Regions from separate parts of the Streptomyces sp. NPDC056160 genome, predicted to be linked through region 2. Evidence: predicted binding sites of a transcription regulator. Region 2 holds the regulator's gene; the other holds the start of a gene.
The links. The regulator HrcA, encoded in region 2, represses chaperone genes, less so after heat shock. The targets are predictions, from matches to a motif close to TTNGCACTCNGNNNNNCNGAGTGCNAA.
Positions count from the first base shown of each region.

Region 1: the regulator HrcA is predicted to act here: its motif matches at 7,177-7,203, upstream of groL (chaperonin GroEL).

Region 1 covers NZ_JBHJUW010000004.1:85,716-95,768, forward strand. Annotated here, with positions in the region: gene murQ (N-acetylmuramic acid 6-phosphate etherase) at 65-1,036, shown strand; gene ACFC02_RS02640 (DinB family protein) at 1,180-1,737, shown strand; gene ACFC02_RS02645 (hypothetical protein) at 1,788-2,363, shown strand; gene ACFC02_RS02650 (MFS transporter) at 2,394-3,866, opposite strand; gene ACFC02_RS02655 (NADH:flavin oxidoreductase) at 4,059-5,210, opposite strand; gene groL (chaperonin GroEL) at 5,392-7,014, opposite strand; gene ACFC02_RS02665 (cold-shock protein) at 7,335-7,538, opposite strand; gene ACFC02_RS02670 (MoaD/ThiS family protein) at 7,971-8,246, opposite strand; gene thrC (threonine synthase) at 8,243-9,532, opposite strand; SAM riboswitch class I at 9,551-9,724, opposite strand; gene ACFC02_RS02680 (glucosyl-3-phosphoglycerate synthase) at 9,950-10,053, shown strand, end outside.
Region 2 covers NZ_JBHJUW010000017.1:39,933-49,985, reverse strand. Annotated here, with positions in the region: gene ACFC02_RS08975 (S41 family peptidase) at 1-2,366, opposite strand, end outside; gene ACFC02_RS08970 (VOC family protein) at 2,557-2,949, opposite strand; gene ACFC02_RS08965 (16S rRNA (uracil(1498)-N(3))-methyltransferase) at 2,970-3,707, opposite strand; gene ACFC02_RS08960 (nitronate monooxygenase) at 3,704-4,801, opposite strand; gene dnaJ (molecular chaperone DnaJ) at 5,032-6,168, opposite strand; gene hrcA (heat-inducible transcriptional repressor HrcA) at 6,169-7,185, opposite strand; gene ACFC02_RS08945 (MBL fold metallo-hydrolase) at 7,333-8,076, shown strand; gene ACFC02_RS08940 (DUF3097 domain-containing protein) at 8,109-8,912, shown strand; gene hemW (radical SAM family heme chaperone HemW) at 9,039-10,053, opposite strand, start outside.

The DNA of each region.
Region 1 (10,053 bases), on a different contig from region 2:
CCCACCTCTTCAAGCCCCAGCGCCACCGCACCCGCACCGCACCGCACGGAGAGAGCCGCCCCTCATGACCTCCCCCTCCCCCTACCGTCAGCTGCGCACCGAGCTGGAGTCGCTGACGACCGAGGCGTTCCGCCCCGAACTGTCCGAGATCGACCGGCTGCCCACGGCGGAGATCGCGCGGCTGATGAACGCCGAGGACACGGCCGTGCCCGCCGCCGTCGCCGAGCGGCTGCCGCAGATCGCCGCCGCGATCGACGCGGTGGCCGAGCGGATGGCGCGCGGCGGCCGGCTCATCTACGCGGGCGCGGGCACCGCGGGACGGCTCGGGGTGCTGGACGCCTCCGAGTGCCCGCCGACCTTCAACACCGAGCCGGGCCAGGTGGTCGGCGTGATCGCGGGCGGCCCGGAGGCGATGGTGACCTCCGTCGAGGGCGCCGAGGACTCCCGGGAGCTGGCCGTCGAGGCGCTCGGCGCCCTCGGCCTCACCCCCGACGACACCGTGGTCGGCATCTCCGCCTCCGGCCGTACCCCGTACGCCATCGGCGCCGTCGAGCACGCCCGCGCACGCGGCGCGCTGACCATCGGCCTGGCCTGCAACGCGCACAGCGCGCTGGCCGCCGCCGCCGAGCACGGCATCGAGATCGTCACCGGCCCCGAACTCCTCACCGGTTCCACCCGGTTGAAGGCGGGCACCGCCCAGAAGCTCGTCCTGAACATGATCTCGACGATCACCATGATCCGGCTGGGCAAGACGTACGGGAACCTGATGGTCGACGTCCGCGCCTCCAACGAGAAGCTGCGCGCCCGCTCCCGCCGGATCGTGGCCCTCGCGACCGGCGCCCCGGACGAGGAGATCGAGCGGGCGCTGACCGCCACCGACGGAGAGGTGAAGGACGCCGTCCTGGTCCTGCTCGCCGGGGTCGACGGCCCGGAGGCGGCCCGGCTGCTCACGGAGTCGGACGGTCACCTGCGCGCCGCGCTGACGGCGAGCGAGGCGCTGCGGCCGGAAACCGGCGGCACGCCCCGTCCGCTGTAGGTCCCGCCGCAGATCCCGCTGCGGAGAGGGCCGCAGACCTCGCTGTAGGTCAGGATCTGACCTCTATCGTCTCTACCGTGGTCCTCGACCGAGGGACACCGAGGGACCTCGGGAAATGCGGAACGCGGCGAAGGGCTGGGACCATGAACGAGACCACGCACAACGACACCGTGAGCACCGACGCGCCGGCCGTCACCGGGGAGCGCGCGGAGCTGCTGGAGGCGCTGGCCAAGCAGCGTCACTTCCTGAACTTCACCACGCGCGACCTCACCGACGAGCAGGCCGGCCGGCGCACCACCGCGAGCGAGCTGTGTCTGGGCGGCCTGATCAAGCACGTCACGTCGGTGGAGCGGAACTGGGCGGAATTCATCGTGCGGGGCCCCTCCGCGATGCCCGACTTCTCGGCCATGACCAAGGAGGACTTCGCGCGCCGGGCCGACGAGTTCCGCATGCTGCCCGGCGACACGCTGGAGGGCGTACGGACCGCGTACGCGCAGGTGGCACGCCGTACCGACGAGCTGGTCGCCTCCCTGCCCGACCTGGACGCCGACCAGCCGCTGCCCTCGGCCCCGTGGTTCGAGGCCGAGGCCCGCTGGTCGGCCCGCCGGGTGCTGCTGCACATCATCGCCGAGACCGCCCAGCACACCGGCCACGCCGACATCATCCGCGAGGCGCTGGACGGCGCGAAGAGCATGGGCTGACCGCCCCGGGGGCCGCCGCCCGGGCGGTGGCGTGTGCGACGCTGGCCGGTATGAACCACGCACAGCTCACCGCGCTCGGGCGGGCCCTGCGGGTGGTCGGGGAGCACGGTGAGGAGCTGACCGCCGAGACCCCCGACGCCCGGCTGCACGAGATCAAGGCCGACCTGAGGCGGGCCCTGGACCTGCTGGAGGAGAGCGTCTCGCAGGAGCGGCCCGCCACCCGGTGCGCCGAGCATCCCGGCGGTCCCGTCGACCAGGACGCGCCCGACCTGTGCCTGCTGTGCGAGACCCGGCGCCGCGCCGCCCGCCGGGCCCGGTACGACGGCGGCCCCCGGCGCCCGCCCCTGCCCGCCGACGAACCCGCCCCCACCCGCTACGGCGTGCGCGAGGACCGGCCGCAGCCCCAGCAGCGCTGGCTGCCGGAACTGTGGAACGGCCGGGAGTGGCAGCTGTGCGGCACCCCGCGCCGCGAGCGGCGCGAGGCGGAGCTGTTCATCGCGGCGCAGCTGCGCGCGCCCCGCGCGGCGATGGCCTACCGGCTCGTGCACGAGTTCACCGACTACGAGGTGGTCCGGATGTGGGGTACGCCCGTGCGCGTGGACGTCGAGCCGATGGGCAACGTGTAGCCGCCCGCCCCCTCGCCGGGCCGGTGCGGGCTACGCCTTGACCTGGGGCGCCATCGCCTCCCCGGCCGCCGCCACCGGTGTGCCCGCCGCCGCGGCGCCCCGGCCGGGGATGAAGGCGGCGATGAGGAAGCCCAGCAGGGCGGCGCCCGCGCCCAGCGCCAGGACGGTGCGGAAGCCGTTCTCCGAGGGCAGCGCGTAGGGGCCGAACCGCGTGGTGAGGTGGGCGAGGACCACACCGGCGACCGCGCTGGCGGTGGACGTGCCGATGGAACGCATCAGCGTGTTGAGGCTGTTGGCGGCGCCCGTCTCGGAGGCGGGCACGGCGCCCATGATGAGCGTGGGCATCGCCCCGTAGGTGAAGCCGATGCCCGCGCTGATGACGCAGGGCGCCAGCACGAAGTGCCACACCTGGTCCATGAGGACGATGTTCAGACCGTACCCGGCGGCCACGACGAGGGCGCCGGTCATCAGGGTCACCTTCGGTCCCCGCGCCCGCGACAGGGACGCCGAGAACGGGGCGACCGCCATCATCACCAGGCCGGAGGGCGCCATCACCAGGCCGGTGGTGAGCAGCGACTTGCCGAGGCCGTAACCGGTCTGCGCGGGCAGCTGGAGCAGCTGCGGGATGACCAGGGACATCGAGAACATCCCGAAGCCGATCGCGATGGAGGCGAGGTTGGTCATCAGCACCTGGCGGCGGGCGGTGGTGCGCAGGTCGACCAGCGGGGCCGGCACGCGCAGTTCGTAGACGCCCCAGGCGAGCAGGATCACGACCGCCGCGGCGAACAGGCCCAGGGTCAGGCCGCTGCCCCAGCCCCAGTCGGCTCCCTTGGAGACCGCCAGGAGCAGACACATCAGGCCTGCCGCCATACCGGCGGCGCCCACGGCGTCGAACCGGCCGCCGGAGCGGACCTCCGACTCCGGTACGAGCACCCGTACGAGGACCGCCGCGACGGCGCCCAGGGCCGCCGAGGCCCAGAACAGCACGTGCCAGTCGAAGTTCTCGGCGATGACCGCGGCGGCGGGCAGGCCGAGGGCGCCGCCGACGCCGAGGGAGGCGCTCATCATCGCGGTCGCCGAGCCGAGCCGCTCGGCGGGCAGTTCGTCGCGCATGATGCTGATGCCGAGCGGGATCACACCGGAGGCGAGGCCCTGGAGGGCACGCCCGACGATCATCGGGGTGAGCGAGTCGCTGAGCGCGGCGGTGATCGAGCCGATCACCAGCATGCCCAGGCTGAGCAGCAGGATGCGGCGCTTGCCGTACATGTCGCCGAGACGGCCCATCACGGGGGTCGCGATGGCGGCGGCGAGCAGGGTGGCGGTGACGACCCAGGCGGCGTCCGACGCGGAGGCGTGCAGCAGCTTCGGCAGCTCCGAGACGATCGGGATCACCAGGGTCTGCATCAGCGAGACCACGATGCCGCCGAAGGCCAGGACGGCCACGATGGCGTTGGGTCTGGGCAGGGCCGCGGCCGCGGTGGGCCGGGTGGGTCCGTCGGACATGGAAGAGGTCTCCGTCGCGCGCAGGTGTACTTGACTCAAGCAACCATAATTCCATTTGATTGACTTAAGCAAGCTAAATGCGGGCGCGCCTCGGCCGGCCGCCCCCGCGCCCAGGGGGACGGCCGGCCTGCCCCGACGCCCGGCCGGCCTGCCCTGACGCCCGGCCCGGCCCGCTCTGCCGGCCGGGCCGGCTCAGCTCAGGGTGGCCAGCGCCGCGGCGTCGAACGGCTTCAGCTCCGCGAAGCGGTCACCGAGCACCTTCGCCGCCCACTCGGGGTCCTGGAGCAGCGCCCGCCCCACGGCCACCAGGTCGAACTCGTCGCGCTCCAGCCGGTCCAGCAGGTTGTCGATGCCGCCGACCGCGGCGCCCTCCCCCTGGAGCCCGCGGAGGAAGTCGCCGCCGTCCAGGCCGACCGAGCCGACGGTGACGACCGGCCTGCCGGTGAGCTTCTTCGTCCAGCCCGCGAGGTTGAGGTCCGAGCCCTCGAACTCCGGGAGCCAGTACCGGCGGGTGGAGGCGTGGAAGGCGTCCACCCCGGCCGCCGCCAGCGGGGCCAGGATCGCCTCCAGCTCCTGCGGTGTCCCGGCGAGCCGGGCGTCGTAGGCCTCCTGCTTCCACTGCGAGTAGCGGAAGAGGACGGGGAAGCCGGGCGAGACGGCCGCGCGGACCGCCTCGACGACCTCCGACGCGAACTTCGTCCGCGCCACCGGATCGCCGCCGTAGGCGTCCGTACGGCGGTTGGTGCCGGCCCACAGGAACTGGTCCAGCAGGTAGCCGTGGGCGCCGTGGATCTCCACGCCGTCGAAACCGATGCGCTCCGCCGCGCCCGCCGCCTCGGCGAAGGCCCCGATCACGTCGTCCAGGTCGGTCCGCGTCATCGCCCGGCCGCTCCCGGTGCCGTCCGGGCGCAGCCCGGAGGGGCCGACCGGCGGCGCGTCCGGGAACGGGGGCCTGCCCTCCCGGCGGACCATGCCGACGTGCCACAGCTGCGGCACGATCGTGCCGCCCGCGGCGTGCACGGCCTCGGCGACGCGTGCCCAGCCCGCGAGCTGCTCCTGCCCGTGGAAGCGCGGCACCCTGCTGCTCGCACCGGCCGAAGGGTGCCCGACGTACGTGCCTTCGGTGATGACCAGCCCCACCCCGGCGGCGGCCCGGCGGGCGTAGTAGGAGCACACGTCCTCACCCGGGACCCCGCCGGGCGAGAACTGGCGGGTCATCGGGGCCATCGCTATCCGGTTGGGGACGGTCAGGCCGTTGAGGGTGACGGGCCGGGAGAGGATGCGGGCCGCGCGGGAGGCGGACTGCGGCCCGGGAACGGATCCGGGGGCGGTGGTGTCGGTCATACGAGGGGCTCCTCGGAGGGACGGCGAAGACCTGCCAACTGCATACCGCATGGTATGTGGACGTGTCCCCGCCCCCTCTTCCAGGGCGCGCCCCACGGTGTGCCCCCGGCACGCCCGAGGGCGGCACCCCCTGTCGCCAGGGAGTGCCGCCCTCGGAAAGGACGAGCCCGATCCGTGCGGATCAGAAGTCCATGTCACCGCCCGGCATGCCGCCCGGAGCGGCCGCGGCGGCCTTCTCCGGCTTGTCGGCGATGACGGCCTCGGTGGTCAGGAACAGCGCGGCGATGGAGGCGGCGTTCTGCAGGGCGGAACGCGTCACCTTCGCCGGGTCGATGATGCCCTCGGCAACCAGGTCGACGTACTCGCCGGTCGCGGCGTTCAGGCCGTGGCCCGGGGTCAGGTTGCGCACCTTCTCCACCACGACACCGCCCTCGAGGCCGGCGTTGACGGCGATCTGCTTCAGCGGGGCCTCGAGCGCCAGCTTGACGGCGGCGGCACCGGTGGCCTCGTCGCCGTCCAGCTCCAGCTTCTCGAACACCTGGGAGGCCTGCAGCAGGGCCACGCCACCACCGGCGACGATGCCCTCCTCGACGGCCGCCTTGGCGTTGCGCACGGCGTCCTCGATGCGGTGCTTGCGCTCCTTCAGCTCGACCTCGGTGGCGGCACCGGCCTTGATGACGGCCACGCCGCCCGCGAGCTTCGCCAGGCGCTCCTGGAGCTTCTCGCGGTCGTAGTCGGAGTCGCTGTTCTCGATCTCGGCGCGGATCTGGTTCACCCGGCCGCCGACCTGCTCCGAGGAGCCGGCACCGTCGACGATGGTGGTCTCGTCCTTGGTGATGACCACCTTGCGGGCCTTGCCCAGCAGGTCGAGGGTGGCGTTCTCCAGCTTGAGGCCGACCTCCTCGGAGATGACCTCGCCGCCCGTGAGGATGGCGATGTCGCCGAGCATGGCCTTGCGGCGGTCGCCGAAGCCCGGGGCCTTGACGGCGACGGACTTGAAGGTGCCGCGGATCTTGTTGACGACCAGGGTCGACAGGGCCTCGCCCTCGACGTCCTCGGCGATGATCAGCAGCGGCTTGCCCGACTGCATGACCTTCTCCAGGAGCGGGAGCAGGTCCTTGACCGAGGAGATCTTGGAGTTGGCGATGAGGATGTACGGGTCCTCGAGCACCGCCTCCATGCGCTCCATGTCGGTCGCGAAGTAGGCGGAGATGTAGCCCTTGTCGAAGCGCATGCCCTCGGTGAGCTCGAGCTCCAGACCGAAGGTCTGCGACTCCTCGACGGTGATGACGCCTTCCTTGCCGACCTTGTCCATGGCCTCGGCGATCAGCTCGCCGATCTGGGTGTCGGCGGCGGAGATGGAGGCGGTGGAGGCGATCTGCTCCTTGGTCTCGACCTCCTTGGCCTGGTCGAGCAGGGCGGCGGAGACGGCCTCGACGGCCTTCTCGATACCGCGCTTCAGGGCCATCGGGTTGGCGCCGGCGGCCACGTTGCGCAGGCCCTCGCGGACCAGGGCCTGGGCGAGCACGGTCGCGGTGGTCGTACCGTCACCGGCGACGTCGTCCGTCTTCTTGGCGACTTCCTTGACCAGCTCGGCGCCGATCTTCTCGTACGGGTCCTCGAGCTCGATCTCCTTGGCGATGGAGACACCATCGTTGGTGATCGTGGGGGCGCCCCACTTCTTCTCGAGGACGACGTTGCGGCCCTTGGGGCCGAGCGTCACCTTGACGGCGTCCGCGAGCTGGTTCATGCCGCGCTCGAGGCCGCGCCGCGCCTCCTCGTCGAACGCGATGATCTTGGCCATGTGAAGTGGTCCCTCCAGGACTGGGGGTGATTCCTTCGGACCGCGCCCGCGCCCGCGACGGACGGCTCGCCGGCCCTGTGGTTCCTTGCCCCACACGGCCTGCGGGCCTCACCGACCCGGTCCTTCGTTGTCACTCTCACCTTCAGAGTGCTAACGCAATGATTAGCACTCGGCATGGTCGAGTGCAAGCGCCTGCGGGGTGGACCCGCAGTGGATCAGCCGGGGGCGAACGGAGGCGTACCGGCGTGGCCCGGCGAGGCGGGGACGGACGAAGGGCCCGCACCCCCGAGGGAGGTGCGGGCCCTTCGCGTGAAGTACGTTCAGGCGGTGACGCGAACCATGTCGGCCTGCGGGCCCTTCTGACCCTGCGAGATCTCGAACTCGACCCGCTGGCCCTCTTCCAGCGTGCGGTAGCCGTCCATCTGGATCGCGCTGTAGTGGACGAAGACGTCCGCACCACCGTCGACCGCGATGAAGCCGTACCCCTTCTCCGCGTTGAACCACTTGACGGTGCCCTGAGCCATGCCTAACTCCCCTATTACTGGCCCTTGCACAGATCCGCACTTCGCGGATCCGGGTCAGACCTCACCCCCCGTGGATCGGGGGCGTGCGCCGGAACGCGTCGACCGCGGCTGAATGTATCTGTCCAACTGCCGTCTGCAACAGGTCAATCGGACGAGAATTCCGGGCGGGAGCGGTCCGGAATGTGACGAGAATTCAGCCGAACTCAGGGCAAGTCGGGCCCCATAAATCACGACAAATGCCGCAGAATACCCGCGGATTTTGGCTGCTTCTCATCGGCGGACGGCAGGAATCACCAGGCGCTCACCCCGGAGATCCAGGGGCGCGTTCCCCAACTCTACCGTGCTCAATCCCATGGAATTACCCCCTCCGCTTCTCTTGCGGAGGGGGCAATTCGCGGCACGCTCGGTCACCGCCATTACCGAAGGTAATGATCAGCCGCCGGCGACCGCCGGAATGATCGAGACGCCCGCGCCGTCGGGGGTGACCGTCTGAAGGCCCTGCTCGAAGCGGACGTCGTCGTCGTTGACGTAGACGTTGACGAAGCGGCGCAGCTTGCCCTGGTCGTCCAGGACGCGCGCGGCGATGCCCGTGTGGTTCTTCTCCAGGTCGGAGATGACGTCGGCGAGGGTGGCGCCCTCGGCGCTCACCTCGGCCTGTCCGCCGGTGTAGGTGCGCAGGATGGTGGGGATGCGAACGGTCACGCTCATGATGCGAGGCCAGCCTCTCGGAAGGAGTCCAGGGTCGGGCGGATGGTGGCGGTCAGGCCGGTGCCGGCCACCGCGTCCAGGGTCTTCAGGCCGTCACCCGTGTTCAGGACGACGGTGGTCTTCGTCGGGTCGAGGACGCCGGCCTCGATCAGCTTCTTCGTGACGCCGACCGTCACGCCGCCCGCGGTCTCCGCGAAGATGCCCTCGGTGCGGGCGAGCAGCTTGATCGCGTCGACGACCTGCTCGTCCGTCACATCCTCCACCGCTCCCCCGGTGCGGCGCGCGATGTCCAGGACGTACGGGCCGTCGGCGGGGTTGCCGATGGCCAGGGACTTGGCGATGGTGTTCGGCTTCTGCGGCCGGACGACGTCGTGCCCGGCCTTGAAGGCGGTGGACACCGGCGAGCAGCCCTCGGCCTGCGCGCCGAAGACCTTGTACGGCTTGTCCTCGACCAGGCCGAGCCGGACCAGCTCGCGCAGGCCCTTGTCGACCTTGGTGAGCTGCGAGCCGGAGGCGATGGGGACGACGATCTGGTCGGGCAGCCGCCAGCCGAGCTGCTCGCAGATCTCGTACGCCAGCGTCTTGGAGCCCTCGGCGTAGTACGGCCGCAGGTTGACGTTGACGAAGCCCCAGCCCTCGCCGGCCGGGTCGCCGATCAGCTCGGAGCAGAAGCGGTTCACGTCGTCGTAGTTGCCCTCGATGCCGACGAGTTCGCCGCCGTAGATCGCGGCCATGACGACCTTGCCCTGCTCCAGGTCGTGCGGGATGAACACGCACGAGCGCAGGCCGGCGCGGGCGGCGGCGGCGCCGACGGCACCGGCGAGGTTGCCGGTGGAGGAGCAGGACAGGGTGGTGAAGCCGAAGGCGCGGGCGGCCTCCAGGGCCTGGGCGACGACGCGGTCCTTGAAGGAGTGCGTCGGGTTGCCGGAGTCGTCCTTGACGAAGAGCTTGCCGGCGTCGACGCCGAGTTCGGCGGCGAGGTGGTCGGCCTGGACGAGCTTGGTCCAGCCGGGGTTGAGGTTCGGCTTGCCGGCCACGTCGGCGGGGACGGGCAGCAGCGGGGCGTAGCGCCAGATGTTCGCCGGGCCGGCCTCGATCCGCCCCCGCAGCTCCTCGGTGTCGTAGGCCGAGAAGTCGTAGGCGATCTCCAGCGGGCCGAAACACTCCTCGCAGGCGAAGACCGGGCCGAGGGGCACACGGTGGCCGCACTCGCGGCAGCTGAGCGCCGCGGCGGGACCGAGGTCGACGGTGGAGTCGGTGCTGCTTGCAACTGTCTGCACAGCCATGTGAGGCGAGGCCCTTTCTCCTCATCTTCCTCACGACGCATCTCGCCGTGAGACGGATTTGGCACCTTCCCTAGCCGGGAGCCTCGCGGTGGCGACCGGAGCGCCGTCGTGCGGCGATCCGTCGGTACGAGACCGGCTGGAGGGTTGCCGGGGCTTCATCGGGCCGTGTCCCTCTGCCCCTCTGGATGAGCGGTATTCGGTTGTGGTCACGCGGTTGTGGTCACGCGGTTGTGGTCATGCGGTGACGGGTCGCGGCGACCCCGGCATGCGAGCGTCGTCCGCGTTGTTCAAGACTGTAACCGACGGCCCGGACGGGGAGAGATGGTCGTCCGAACCGCGAGACAGATCACACGATGATGTGATCCGGGCCGGGCAGCGGGCCGCGGCGAGACGAGCAGGAGCGAGGAGTCACCGACCGTGCTGGAAGAAGTCGAGCGCTGGCTGAGGACACGGTCCTGGTCCGTCGCCGATCGACCGCTCGACGGCGTCCTGGCCGCCAAACGGGCGAGCGGCTCCGCCGT
Region 2 (10,053 bases):
TCGATGCGCCAGCTGCCGTCCTCGTGCCGGGAGAGGTCCGCGCCGAGCAGGCCCTGGCGGGCGCCGTCCCCGAAGGCGCCGAACGGAGTGATGTAGGCGTGCGAGGTGCCGAGTTCGCCGTGCACCTCCCACAGCAGGTCCACGAGGTCGTCGTGGGTGGCGAGGCGGTCCAGGACGGGCCGGTAGCGGTCGAGGACGCCGTCCCAGTCGACGCCGCTCATGTCGGCGCGCCAGAAGTTGTCCCGCATGATGCGGCCGGTCTCCTCGAACATCTGCCGCCACTCGGCGGCCGGGTCGACGTACTGGCGCACCCGGCCGAGGTCGACGGTGATGTTGGAGTCGCTGTCCTCGTCGCCGGAGGCCCGCCGGTCGCTGGGGACCACCCTGAGCTTGCCGTCGGACCACAGCAGGACGCGCTTGCCGTCGCCGCTGACCTCGAAGTGGTCGGCGTCGGCGGCCAGGTGCTCGATGCGCTGCTGGGCGAGGTCGTAGCGTTCCAGCTCGGTCTTCGGGTCGGGGTCCTCGGGGGTGGCGCGGGAGGCGCCGAGGACGCCGGTGACCGGGTGGCGCAGCCACAGCACGCCGTCTCGGGCGGCGCGCAGGTTGGAGTAGCGGGCGGCCTCGACCGGGAAGGGCACGATGCGGTCGGCGAGTCCTTCGAGGTCGATGCGGGTGGCCGGGGCGCCCTCGCTGTCCGGGGTCTCGTCCTTGTCGGCGGCCTCGAAGGGGCGGCCGTGGCGCTGCGGGCCGAACGGGGACGGTGTCGTCGCGGCCAGCGTGATCAGGTGCGGGCGGGAACTCTCCACGAACGCCAGGTCGAAGACGTGCTCGTCGTAGACCGGGTCGAAGGAGCGGTGGGAGAGGAAGGCGAGGTGCTTGCCGTCCAGGGTGAACGCGGGCGCGTAGTCCTGGAAGCGCAGCGGGGTCGCCTCGGTGACCGACAGGTCGGTGGTGTGGGCCAGGCGGAGCTGGCTGAGCGGGCTCGGGCCCGGGTGGGACCAGGCGAGCCAGGCCGAGTCGGGCGAGAACGCGAGACCGGTGACGTCGCCGTTGTCGCTGCGGTCGACCTCGCGGACCTCGCCGCTCTCGCGCTCGACGAGCAGCAGCCGTCCGTCGTGGGCTGCGACGGCGGCACGGCTGCCGTCGGGCGACATGGCCAGTTCCAGGACCCGGCCGAGCTGCCCCGCAGCCAGCCGGCGCGGGGTGGCGCCGGGGGCGAGGCCGGTGGCGGGCGCGAACTCCAGCGCGTCGTCGCCCTCGGCGTCGGTCACCCACACCACCCACTCCTCGCCGTCGGCGCGGAAGGTGCGGGGCAGCCGGGTGCGGACGCCGGGTTCGGCGGCGAGCGCGCGGGCCGGGCCCGAGCGGTGGGTGACCCAGTGGACGGCGCCGCGCACGGCCACGGCGCTGCCGCGGGCGGTGTGGTCGGGGGCGGCGGAGCCGAACCAGCGGCCGGCGTCGACCGGGTACGGCTGGAGGTCCACGCGCGGCCCGCCGAGCCGGATGTCGAGGCGGCGCGGTTCGGCGCCGTCGAGGTCGTCCAGGAGCCAGAGTTCACCGGCGCTCGCGTACACGACCCGGGTGCCGTCGGTGGCGGCGTGCCGGGCGTAGAAGCCTCCCCCGCTCTCGGCTTCGCTCGAGCGGGAGGTGCCCCCATGGGGCGTGTGGCGGCGCAGGTCGGAGCCGTCGGCCTGCGACGAGTACAGCGCGCCGGTGCCCTCGTGGTCGGAGAGGAACGCGATCCTGTCGCCCACCCACAGCGGGTACTCGATGTTGCCGTCCAGGTCGGCGTGGAGCCGGACGAACTCCCCCGTGTCCTCCGGGTCGATCCACAGCTTGCCTGCCGTGCCGCCCCGGTACCGCTTCCACCAGGCGGCCTCGCGGCCCATCGGCGCGGACAGCAGCACGGTGTGCGGCCCGTACGCGATGTCGCCGACCGGGCCGTAGGGCAGGGTGGTGGCCTCGGTGCCGTCGAGCGGGACGGCGCGGGCCCAGCTGCGGCGCAGGCTGGCCTGGCCCTGGGTGCTGATCGCGAGGACCTCGCCGCCGGAGGTCCAGCCCCGCACCTGGGTGCGCCAACTCCCCCAGTGCGTCAGGCGCTTGGCGGGACCGCCGGCGACCGGCGCCGCGTGCACCTCGGGGGCGCCGTCGCGGGTGGAGGTCCAGGCGAGGGTGGTGCCGTCGGGCGAGATGCGCGGGTGGTTCACCGGCACGTTGTCGGCGCTGACCCGCCAGGCCCGGCCGCCGTCCAGCGGCGCGAGCCACACGTCGTCCTCGGCGGTGAAGGCGACCAACTCCCCGTGCAGGTGCGGAAACCGGAGATACGCAGACGGTACGGTCGATGCAGACGATGCGGACTGAGTCACCCGATCACCCTACGCAGCGCCCGCGGTCACGGACAGGGGTCCGGATCACTTCGGGATCACTTCGCGGCCCGCGCGTCGCCTGCCTTTCCGGCGTGTTCGCCCTGCCGCCGCCGTCGGAGCGGGCCGCGTGTCCGGGCCGGTGCGCCGGAGCGCGTGCGGCCACCTGCGCGCCGTGCGCGCCCGCACACCGTCAGGAGCTCAGCAGCAGCCACTCCTGGAGTTCCACGAGGTTGCCCTCGGGGTCCTTCAGGTGGGCGACGCGCATGCGGTCCGTCATCGGAGCCGGGCCGTGCAGCACGGTCGCGCCGCGCTCGGTGATCTGTGCGCAGTAGGCGTCCAGGTCGTCCACGCGCAGCACCACCAGCGAGCGGTGCCCGGTGACGGTTTCGCCCAGCTCGCCCAGCACCCCGGCCATCATCGCCCGGTCCTGGAGGGCGATGCCCGCGGAGCCGGTGGCGGGGCTGAACTTCTCGTACGGTCCCCGCACCGCACCGGACTGCGGCTTGAGGCCGAGCACGTCGGCGTAGAAGCGGTAGGAGGCGGCGAAGTCGGTGACGAGGAGCCGTACTTGGGCGAGTTCCACGGTGTTTGCCCCTGGCGCGGTCAGGACCAGCGGCCGGTGCGGCCCAGGAGCAGGGCCGCGGCCGCGGTGCCGGCGGTCGATGTACGCAACACAGTAGGACCCAGTACGTAGGGCTTGGCGCCGGCCTCGGCGAACAGCGCCAACTCCTCGGGACAGACGCCGCCTTCGGGGCCCACGACCAGCACGATCTCGCCGCGGTCGGGGAGTTGGGCGGTGGCCAGCCGCTCCTCGCCGCTCTCGTGGAGCACGGCGGCGAAGTCCGCCGCCGCGAGGAGCGCGGCGACCTGCTTGGTCGTCGCGGCGTCCCCGACCTCGGGGAAGCGGACCCGGCGGGACTGCTTGCCGGCCTCGCGGGCGGTGGCCCGCCATTTGCCGAGCGCCTTGAGCCCCCGCTCGCCCTTCCACTGGGTGATGCAGCGGGAGGCGGCCCAGGGCACGATCGCGTCGACGCCGACCTCCGTCATGGTCTCCACGGCCAGCTCGCCGCGGTCGCCTTTGGGGAGGGCTTGGACGACGGTGATACGGGGCGACCGCGGGGGTTCCTCGGTCACCTCGTCCAGGCGCACGACGAGCCGGTCCTTGCCCTCGGCGGCGGTCACCTCTCCCTCGGCCCACCGCCCGGCGCCGTCCGTGAGCACGACCCGCTCACCGGGCTGGAGCCGCTTCACCGAGACGGCGTGCCGTCCCTCGGGGCCGTCCAGCACGCACTGCCCCTGCCCGTCGTCCAGTCGGTCGACCACGAACACCGGCGCCGTCATCGCGGGTCGCCTCCGGTCGAGGGGTACGCCGACAACGCTGTCCTGGCGGCATCCAGTTCGGCCGCCAGTACCGCCACCAGCTCCCCGGCGGGCAGCGCGCGGGCCATGCGGTGGCCCTGGCCCGCCCACAGCGCCATGCCCTGCGGGTCGCCCGCCTTCGCGGCGGCCTTGCGCAGCGGCGAGGTGAGGTGGTGGACCTCCGGGTAGGCGGCGGGCGCGTACGGGCCGTGTTCGCGCACGAAACGGTTGACCAGTCCGCGGGCGGGCCGCCCGGAGAAGGCACGGGTCAGTTCCGTGTGCGGGAACAGCGGGTCGGTCAGGGCCTGCTTGTGCAGGGCGTTCGCCCCGGACTCGGGGGTGGCGAGGAACGCCGTGCCCAGTTGGGCGGCGCTCGCGCCGGCCGCGAGGACGGCGGCGATCTGGCTGCCGCGCATGATGCCTCCGGCGGCGATGATCGGCAGGTCCACGGCCTCGCGGAGCTGCGCGACCAGGGAGAGGACGCCGATGCCGGCGCCGTCGTTCTCCGGCTGGTCGCGGTGGGCGCCCTGGTGGCCGCCCGCCTCCACGCCCTGCGCGATCACGGCGTCCGCGCCCGCCCGTGCCACGGCCAGCGCCTCCTCGACGGTGGTCGCGGTGACCAGGGCGTACGTGCCGACGCGGTGCAGGGAGTCGACGACCTCGCGGGTGGGGACGCCGAAGTGGAAGGAGACCACCGGGACCGGGTCGTCCAGGAGGACGGCGAGTTTGACGTCGTAGCCGTCGTCCCGTCCGCAGTCGGTGTCGCCCAGCTCGGTCTCGTACCAGGTGGCCTCGCCGGCCAGTTGCTGGGCGTAGAGGTCGACGGCGCCGGATTCCGCGAGCTCCGGCTGGGGCATGAAGACGTTCACGCCGAAGGGGCGGCCGGTCAGCCCGCGCACCTGCTTGATCTCCTGGTACATGCCGTCCGCCGTCTTGTACCCGGCGGCCAGGAAGCCCAGCCCGCCGGCCTCGGACACCGCGGCGGCGAGCTGCGGCCCGGAGGGGCCGCCCGCCATCGGGGCCTGCACGATCGGATGGGGAAAGAGATCGGTCAGTGCGGACAATGCGGAGGACATGACCGCATGGTGTCACGTCCTGCGTACGGCTCCGAATCCGGGCGTCCTCCGGCATATGCCGAGGGCAGCCACCGACGTCGGCGGCTGCCCTGGGACGTGCATCGTGGCGACGCCTACCGGCTCAGCGCCCGTTGAAGGCGTCCTTCAACCGCGAGAACAACCCCTGCTGCCCCGGCTGACTGTGCCCGCCCGGGGGACGACCCCCGGACCCCCGGCACCAGGCGCCCGGCTCAACGCCCGTTGAACGCATCCTTCAACCGCGAGAACAACCCCTGCTGCCCCGGCTGGAACTGCCCCTGGGGGCGTTCCTCGCCGCGCAGTTCAGCCAGCTCGCGCAGCAGGCGCTCCTGCTCGGGGTCGAGCTTGGTCGGGGTCTGGACCTCGACGTGGACGATGAGGTCGCCCCGGCCGCCGCCGCGCAGGTGCGTGACGCCTCGGCCGTGCAGCGGGATCGACTGGCCGGACTGCGTGCCGGGCCGGATGTCGACCTCCTCCATGCCGTCCAGGGTCTCCAGCGGCACCTTGGTGCCGAGGGCCGCCGCGGTCATCGGGATGGTGACCGTGCAGTGCAGGTCGTCACCGCGCCGCTGGAAGGTCTGGTGCGGCAGTTCGTGGATCTCGACGTAGAGGTCGCCGGCCGGGCCGCCGCCGGGGCCGACCTCGCCCTCGCCTGCGAGCTGGATCCGCGTGCCGTTGTCCACACCGGCCGGGATCTTCACCGTCAGCGTGCGGCGGGCGCGGATGCGGCCGTCACCGGCGCACTCCGGGCACGGGGTCGGCACGACGGTGCCGAAGCCCTGGCACTGCGGGCAGGGGCGGGAGGTCATGACCTGGCCCAGGAAGGACCGGGTGACCTGCGAGACCTCACCGCGGCCGCGGCACATGTCACAGGTCTGCGCGGTGGTGCCGGGCGCGGCGCCCTCGCCGTTGCAGGTGGTGCAGACGACGGCCGTGTCGACCTGGATGTCCTTCGTCGTGCCGAAGGCAGCCTCGTCCAGCTCCACCTCCAGCCGGATCATCGCGTCCTGGCCCCGGCGGGTGCGCGAGCGCGGCCCGCGCTGCGACGCCGTGCCGAAGAACGCGTCCATGATGTCGGAGAAGTTGCCGAAGGAACCGGCCCCGAAGCCGCCGGCGCCGGCTCCGCCGGACTGCGAGAGCGGGTCGCCGCCGAGGTCGTAGACCTGCTTCTTCTGCGGGTCCGACAGCACCTCGTAGGCGGCGTTGATCTCCTTGAACCGCTCCTGGGTCTTCGGATCCGGGTTGACGTCCGGGTGCAGCTCGCGCGCGAGCCGACGGAACGCCTTCTTGATCTCATCCTGCGACGCGTCGCGGCGCACGCCGAGAACGGCGTAGTAGTCCGTGGCCACTTACGACTCCGCCAGGATCTGTCCGACGTACCGTGCCACTGCGCGTACCGCTCCCATCGTTCCCGGGTAGTCCATGCGGGTCGGTCCGACCACGCCGAGCTTGGCGACTGCCTCGCCGCCCGAACCGTAGCCCACCGACACGATGGACGTGGAGTTGAGTCCTTCGTGTGCGTTCTCGTGACCGATGCGCACGGTCATGCCCGGATCCTGTGTCTCACCGAGCAGCTTGAGCAGGACGACCTGCTCCTCCAGCGCCTCCAGGACGGGCCGGATGGTCAGGGGGAAGTCGTGTCCGAAGCGGGTGAGGTTGGCGGTGCCGCCGATCATCAGCCGCTCCTCGTTCTCCTCGACGAGGGTCTCCAGGAGGGCGGAGAGCACGGTGGCGACCGCCCCCCGGTCCTCCAGGTCGAAGCCGTCGGGGAGGTCCTCCACCAGCTGCGGCACGTCCGCGAAGCGGCGGCCCGCGACCCGGCTGTTCAGCCGCGCGCGCAGATCCGCCAGGGACGTCTCGCCGAAGGGCGCCGGACAGTCGATCATCCGCTGCTCGACCCGTCCGGTGTCCGTGATCAGCACGAGCATCACACGCGCGGGGGCGAGCGAGAGCAGTTCCACGTGCCGGACGGTCGAACGGGTCAGCGAGGGGTACTGCACCACGGCGACCTGCCGGGTCAGCTGCGCCAGCAGCCGCACCGTGCGGGCCACCACGTCGTCGAGGTCGACCGCGCCGTCGAGGAAGTTCTGGATGGCGCGCCGCTCGGGCGCGGTCATCGGCTTGACCCCGGCGAGCTTGTCGACGAAGAGGCGGTACCCCTTGTCGGTGGGGATGCGGCCGGCGCTGGTGTGCGGCTGGGCGATGAAGCCCTCGTCCTCCAGGGCCGCCATGTCGTTGCGGACGGTGGCCGGTGAGACGCCGAGGTTGTGCCGCTCGGTGAGGGCCTTGGAGCCCACCGGCTCCTCGGTGCCGACGTAGTCCTGGACGATGGCGCGCAGCACCTGCAGCCTTCGCTCACTGAGCATCGCGCGCACCTCCAGAGTCGTCCCTCGGTTCCCACCTGGCACTCGGCGCATACGAGTGCCAGCATCCCCCGGCCCAGTGTACGGCCGCCGGGTACGCCGGGGGCAAGACCGGTCCGCGCAAGGACGGGCCTGCCTTAGCGTCGCGGTATGACCATGACTTGGGAAGAGCTGGGCTGGGAGCGGCTGGCGGGCGGGGTCGGCCGGCTGCGGCTGCCGGTGTGGGACTGCACCGCCGGACTGGTCCTCGGGGACGGTGCGGCGCTGTGGGTGGACACGGGGTCGTCCCTCGCGGAGGGCGCGTGGCTGCGGGCGCGGGCGCGGGAGCTGACCGGCGGCGGTGTGACTCTTCTCGCGCTCACGCACCTCCACTTCGACCACGTCTTCGGGGCGGCGGCCTTCGAGGCGGCCGAGGTCTTCGCCGCAGAGGGGGCGGGCGCGCTGCTCGGCGACGAGCGCGAGCGCGCGGAGCTGCGCGCGGACGGGGTCCGCCAGGGGCTGGACGCGCGGGCGGCCGAGGAGGCCGCCGATGCCCTGGTGCGCCCCGGCCGCGAGGTCCGCGACCGGCTGACCGTCCCGCTGGGCGGCGGCCGGGAGGTGCTGCTGGCGAACGTGGGGCCCGGGCACACCGCGCACGACCTCGCCGTGGTGGTGCCGGGCGAGCGGCCGGCGGACCGGACGGTGGTCTTCTGCGGTGACCTCGTCGAGGAGTCCGATGAGCCGCAGGCGGGCCCCGACGCCGTACCGGAGCGGTGGCCGGACGCGCTGGACCGCCTGCTGGAGGTGGGCGGCGAGGACGCGCTGTACGTCCCCGGGCACGGCGCGGTGGTCGACGCGGCCTTCGTCCGGTCCCAGCGGGACGCGCTGGCGGCGCGCTTCGGCGTGTCGCGCTGATCACCGCCGGAGATCTCCATATCGTCACTCGAATGCGCCAGTACTCCGCCGATCTGACCCCTCCCTGGAAGAAGAAGCCGCCGCCGGTGCCGGAGGTGGCGGCCGAGCCCGGGCTGGTCGTCGAGGAACCGGCAACCGGTTTCTGCGGCGCGGTGATCCGCTGCGAGGCGGGCACGGTGACCCTGGAGGACCGTTTCGGCAAGCACCGGGTGTTCCCGCTCCAGCCCCGGGGGTTCCTGCTGGAGGGGCGGCCGGTGACGCTGGTGCGGCCCGCCGCCGGTCCGGTACGCCCCACCCGTACGGCCTCCGGTTCGGTCGCCGTCGCCGGTGCACGCGCGCGCGTGGCCCGCGCCGGGCGCATCTACGTGGAGGGCCGGCACGACGCCGAGCTGGTCGAGAAGGTGTGGGGCGACGACCTGCGCATCGAGGGGGTCGTCGTCGAGTACCTGGAGGGCGTCGACGACCTGCCGGCGATCGTCGCCGAGTTCGCGCCCGGCCCGGACGCCCGCCTCGGCGTCCTCGTGGACCACCTCGTGCCAGGCAGCAAGGAGTGGCGCATCGCCGAGGCGGTGACCGGCGAGCACGCCCTGGTCGTCGGCCATCCGTACATCGACGTCTGGGAGGCCGTGAAGCCGTCCTCCCTCGGTATCGAGGCCTGGCCCCGGATCCCGCGCGGCCAGGACTGGAAGACGGGCGTCTGCCGCGCGCTGGGCTGGCCGGACAACACGGGCGCCGCCTGGCAGGGGATCCTCGCGCGGGTGCGGTCGTACAAGGACCTGGAGCCGGAGCTGCTGGGATGTGTGGAACGTCTCATCGACCATGTGACCGTGCCCTGAGCCGGTCAAGGTCGTTGAACGCGTCCAGCCCGGTGGACTGTCCCCGCCGACGCGGGGATGTCTCGTCGATGAGCCGGTCGACCCGGCCGAGCAGATCGTGGTCCCCGCAAAGGCGGGGAGGGGTTTTCAGTCCACCAGGTCCCGCACCACCGCGTCCGCCAGGAGCCGCCCGCGCAGGGTGAGGACGGCGCGTCCGGTCTCGTACGGCGCCTGCTCCAGGAGACCGTCGGACAGCGCGCGCCGGGAGGCGGCCAGGCCCTCCGGGCGCAGGAGGGAGAGCGGCACACCCTCCTTGAGTCGCAGCTCCAGCAGGATGCGCTCCACCCGGCGGTCCTCGTCCGTGAGGAGTTCGCGCCCGGCGCCCGGGGAGCGGCCCTCGGCCAGCGCGGCGGCGTATGCGCCGGGGTGCTTCACGTTCCACCAGCGCACGCCGCCCACGTGGCTGTGCGCGCCGGGGCCCGCTCCCCACCAGTCCGCGCCGCGCCAGTACAGCTCGTTGTGCAGGCAGCGGCCCGCCTCGGAGGTGGCCCAGTTGGACACCTCGTACCAGTCGAGGCCCGCCGCGGACAGCATCTCGTCGGCGATCAGGTAGCGGTCGGCGTGCACGTCGTCGTCGGTCATGGGGATCTCGCCGCGGCGGATCCGGCGGGCCAGCCCGGTGCCCTCCTCGACGATGAGGGCGTACGCGGAGACGTGGTCGGGGCCGGCGCCGAGGGCCGCGTCGAGGGAGGCCCGCCAGTCGTCGTCGGACTCGCCGGGGGTGCCGTAGATCAGGTCCAGGTTGACGTGCTCGAAACCAGCCTCGCGGGCCTCTGCGACACAGGCCTCGGGGCGACCGGGGGTGTGGGTGCGGTCGAGGATCTTCAGCACGTGCTGCTTCGCGCTCTGCATGCCGAAGGAGATCCGGTTGAAACCGCCCTCGCGCAGCGCCGCCAGGTACGCCGGGTCGACCGACTCGGGGTTGGCCTCGGTGGTGACCTCCGCGTCGGGCGCCAGACCGAACTCGTCGCGGATCGCCGCCAGCATCCGTACCAGGTCACCTGCGGCGAGCAGCGTGGGCGTGCCGCCGCCGACGAAGACCGTGCGGACCTGGCGCGGGTCGTCGCCGAGCACCTTGCGCGCGAGGCGGACCTCGTCGACC